Regions from separate parts of the Mycobacterium sp. 1245499.0 genome, predicted to be linked through region 1. Evidence: predicted binding sites of a transcription regulator. Region 1 holds the regulator's gene; the other holds the start of a gene.
What was found. The regulator LexA, encoded in region 1, represses DNA repair genes until DNA is damaged. The targets are predictions, from matches to a motif close to CGAACANNTGTTCG.
Positions count from the first base shown of each region.

Region 2: the regulator LexA is predicted to act here: its motif matches at 1,337-1,350, upstream of A5646_RS08250 (HNH endonuclease signature motif containing protein).

Region 1 is NZ_LZMG01000241.1:11,609-13,804, reverse strand. Features, by position in the region: gene A5646_RS13690 (LysM peptidoglycan-binding domain-containing protein) at 33-527, opposite strand; gene lexA (transcriptional repressor LexA) at 821-1,519, shown strand; gene A5646_RS13680 (LGFP repeat-containing protein) at 1,531-2,196, opposite strand, start outside.
Region 2 is NZ_LZMG01000156.1:47,161-49,356, forward strand. Features, by position in the region: gene A5646_RS08250 (HNH endonuclease signature motif containing protein) at 1-1,139, opposite strand, end outside; gene A5646_RS08260 (YbhB/YbcL family Raf kinase inhibitor-like protein) at 1,516-2,046, opposite strand; gene A5646_RS08265 (M20/M25/M40 family metallo-hydrolase) at 2,081-2,196, opposite strand, start outside.

The DNA.
Region 1 (2,196 bases):
ACGGCTACGAAGCCGTTTTCGCACAACGGTTGTCAGCCGACCGGAGCGATCAGGGTCTGGCCGGCCATCAGGTTGGGCGAGTGCAGGTCGTTGAGTTCGCGGATACGGTCGGCGACCTGGGTGGTCGGCGCGTCGGGCGCGACCCGGTGCGCGAAGTCCTGCAGCGACTCCCCCGCGTCGACGCGGACGACCGCGAGCCGGTCGGGAACGTGGGCCGCGGAGTTGGCGGAGTCGCCATTGAGCACCTGCCCGACGTTCGCGACGAGACCCAGCCACAGCGTGATCGCTCCGGCGGCCACTGCCAGCCCGATCGTCGACGCCCAGGTGGTGGCCCGCCTGCGGTGCGGAGCGACCGACATCGCCACCCCGGTGCCGTAGTAGCGCGTCGCCGCACCCGCCGGGCGGGCCGGCGCGGGCCTGCGAGACCGGGCCAGTCCGTCACGTCCGTACCGAACGCCTTGGACGGGTCCGTTGATCGGGCGCCGAAGACTGCTGATACGCGGCGCAGGCGTGTGGATGACTGTCATCTTCGTTCCTCCGGTCAACTAGCTCTCGCTCGTGTGTTCGACACTAATCGCTTGTGTGTTCGAAACCCGAACATTTGAGCGAAGCGTGTCGCACGAGCAAACGCTAGATCACACCACCGACAAGTTCGTCGGCCTCTACCACTGTCACGAGGCCCAGATACCCGATATCCCGAAGAGTTACACATTTGTGATTCACCCGACTTTGGGCCTTCTCCGCCGGCGTTCCATCCGGGGCGACACGCCACTCGAACACATGTTTGATTCTTGTTCGTCGGGCGGCTACATTCAGTGCCATGGGCGACAGCAACGACATTTCTCCGCCCGGCCCCGAAGGCCGGTTGCACTCCGTGGATCCTTCGCTGACCGAGCGGCAGCGCACCATTCTGAATGTCATCCGCGCGTCGGTCACCAGCCGCGGCTACCCGCCGAGCATCCGCGAGATCGGCGACGCCGTCGGCCTGACGTCGACCTCATCGGTGGCACACCAGCTGCGCACCCTGGAGCGCAAGGGATACTTGCGGCGCGATCCCAATCGTCCGCGAGCGGTCGATGTCCGCGGGGCCGACGACGAGGTGGCGGCGCCCGCCACCGAGGTGGCCGGCTCGGATGCCCTGCCCGAACCCACGTTCGTCCCGGTGCTCGGGCGTATCGCGGCGGGCGGACCGATCCTGGCCGAGGAGGCCGTCGAGGACGTCTTTCCCCTGCCGCGCGAATTGGTCGGCGAGGGAACGCTTTTCCTGCTCAAGGTGGTCGGCGATTCGATGGTCGACGCCGCGATCTGTGACGGCGACTGGGTGGTGGTGCGTCAGCAGAACGTCGCCGACAACGGCGACATCGTCGCGGCGATGCTCGATGGCGAAGCAACCGTCAAGACGTTCAAACGCGCTGGCGGTCAGGTCTGGCTGATGCCGCACAACCCGGCGTTCGACCCCATCCCCGGCAACGACGCGAGCGTGCTCGGCAAGGTCGTCACGGTCATCCGCAAGGTCTGACGCGCGAGGAGTCAGTCGGCCCGGGTGAAGCCGTTGGCCAGCGCGACTTCCTCGCTCGACAACCAGATTTCGGCGAGCGTGTCCTGATACAGGTCGCTGCCCGGCGTGTAGTACAGCCCGTAACGCGCACTGGCCTTGATCGGGTATCCGTCGGGCGCCTGGTACGGGTCGTCGAGCGGCAGATGGATCGTCGGCCGGCCGTCCGGGCCCGCCAGACCGTTTTCCGAGCCGTCCTCGGCGTCGTCGGCGGCGGCGTGCCGACCGCTACGCGCCGGCGTCCCCGCGGCGACCGCACCGGCGCCCACGGCGTCCGCCGCGTCGGCTCCCGTGGCGCTGGCGGCCCCCGACTCGACGTCGGGCTCGGGCGTGGCGACGTCGAGGTAGTCGTCCTCGGGCTCGGCGGTCTCCAGGGCGCCGGTCACGGCGTCGGTGTCCGGTGGGGTGCGGGGAACGACGACGTCGGGATACTCGTCGTCCGGGTAGGCCTGGCGCGCATAGTCGGCGTCGGGGTCCTCGGCGTCGACGTAGGCCGCGTCGTCCGCGGTCTCGGGCTCGGCGAGCTCGGGGACTTCGTCGGTGTAGTCGGTGTAGTCGGACTCGGCCGCGGGATAGTCGGCCTCTGACAGCATCTCCTCGGAGACGACGGGGATGGAGTCGGTGTCGACGGCGTCGGGGTC
Region 2 (2,196 bases), on a different contig from region 1:
TGGTGCACTTCGCAGTAATAACCGGGCACGTCGCAGCCGGGATGGGAACACCCTCGATCCTTGGCGTACAGCACGATTCGCTGGCCGGGTGATGCCAGTCGCTTGGTGTGATACAGCGCCCGCGCCTTGCCCTTGTCGAAGATCGCCAGGTAATGGTGGGCGTGGCGGGCCAGGCGGATCACATCCGACATCGGCAGCAGGGTGCCGCCGCCCGTCAAGCCCGTTCCGGCGGCGGCTTCGAGTTCCCTGAGCGTGGTGGTCACGACGATGCTGGCCGGTAATCCGTTGTGCTGACCCAACTCTCCGCTGGCCAGCGCAGCTCGCAACGCCGCGTTGAGCCCGTCGTGATTGCGCTGACCGGGGGTGCGGGGGTCATGCCGCACCGCCTCTTCTGGCGGGGCGCCGTCCACTATCGGCGTGTCGTCGTCGGGATTGCACATGCCCGGCGCGGCCAGCTTGGCCAGCACCGCCTCCCAGCTGGCTCTGGCTTCCGGCGTCAGCCATCCACTCAGGCGCGACATGCCGTCGGGTTGCTGATTGCCGAGTACGAGCCCGCGCATTCGTGCTCGATCCTCGTCGGTGTAGTTGCCGTCGGGATTGAGGCAGTCCATCAGGCGGCGGGCGAGCTTGGCGAGCTGATCGGGCCGGAATTCGCGCGCCTGGGCTGCCAGCTGCCGCTCGGCGTGCTCACGCGTTTCGATGTCGACGGACTCGGCCAGCTGGTGGAAAAGCCGACGGATCACCGCCACGTGGTCTTGCCCGATCGCCCCGTCGCGCTGCGCCGCCGCAGTGGCCGGCAACAACGGAGCCAACGGCTCACCCGTCAGCGCCCGGCGCGGGCCCAGATCGGCGGCCTCAGCGATCCGGTGGCCGGCCTCGGCGCGGGTGATGTGCAGCCGATCGGCCAACACCCAGGACAGCTTGCCGCCAAACTCCGTTGAATCCCCTTGCTCACCAAGCTGATTGATGAGCTGATGACTTGGCGTTCGAAGCTTGCGTGTTACGCGTTCGAGTGTCTCCAAGATTCCGAGGCGTTCCGGGTTGGTCAAAGCCTCGTAGGAATGCTCCTGAAAGCGAGCGGCCGCAGCGCACAATGCCTCAACGTCGTCCTGAAGCTGCTCGCGGTTGGTCAAAGTCATGGGCGCGTCCCACCCAGCCGTGCGAAGGGGCTTCGCAGCTCATATATGAGGGCATCCAGCCGGCCGATAAAACACGCGTATCTCTCCAGCACGTCAACCAGCTCGGCAGGCGTCAGAGCCTCCCAGGAAAGCGCCTGGAAGCGCGAGACGGCCGCGCTCAACGCGTCAACGTCGGCCTGAATCTTTTCCCATGCACTCGAACACATGTTCGAATGCTACGACAGCCCACCGACAAAACGCGCCGCCGAGAAACCACCGGGACGATGTGGCGAACGTGATTTGAGATGCCGGGCGGCCGGAGCGTGCCTCGCGCCGGAGCCCTACCAGCGCCGGGAACCTTCCCGCGCGGAACGCCGTTGGCCGTTAAGGCCCGCCCCTACTTCTGTTCGTAGGTTGCGTGGATGACCGCTCGCGCGATGGCGTGCTGGAACAGATTGAACCCGAGGAAGGCTGGGCTGGCGTCCTCGGGCAGATCCAGCTTCTCGGTGTCCACGGCGTGCACGGCGATGTAGTACCGGTGCGGGCCATGGCCCGCCGGCGGCGCGGCCCCGATGTAGCGGCGCTGCCCGGCGTCGTTCACCAGCGTCAGCGCATCGCCGGGCAGGTTGCTGCCGTCGCCGGCGCCCGCGGGCAGCTCGGTGACGTCGGCCGGCAGGTTGGCCACCGCCCAGTGCCAGAACCCGGAGGCCGTCGGGGCGTCGGGGTCGTAGACCGTGACAGCGAAGCTGCGGGTCTCGTCCGGGAAGCCCGACCAGCTCAGCTGGGGGCTGACGTCTTCGCCGCCCGCGCCCATGATTCCGCTGACTTGCGGCTTGGCCAGCGGTTGGCCGTCGGTGACCGACTGGGAGGTCAGCCTGAAGGTCGGCAGCTTGGGCAACGATGCGTACGGGTCAGGAGCAGTGCTCATGGCGGTCCTCTCGTGTGATCGGCTTGCGTCTGATCTAGCAGTGGGTCAGGAAGTGGGCCAGCACGTCGGTGCCGAACCGCAGCGCATCGATGGGTACCCGCTCATCCACGCCGTGGAACAACGCCGTGAAATCCAAGTCCGGCGGCAACC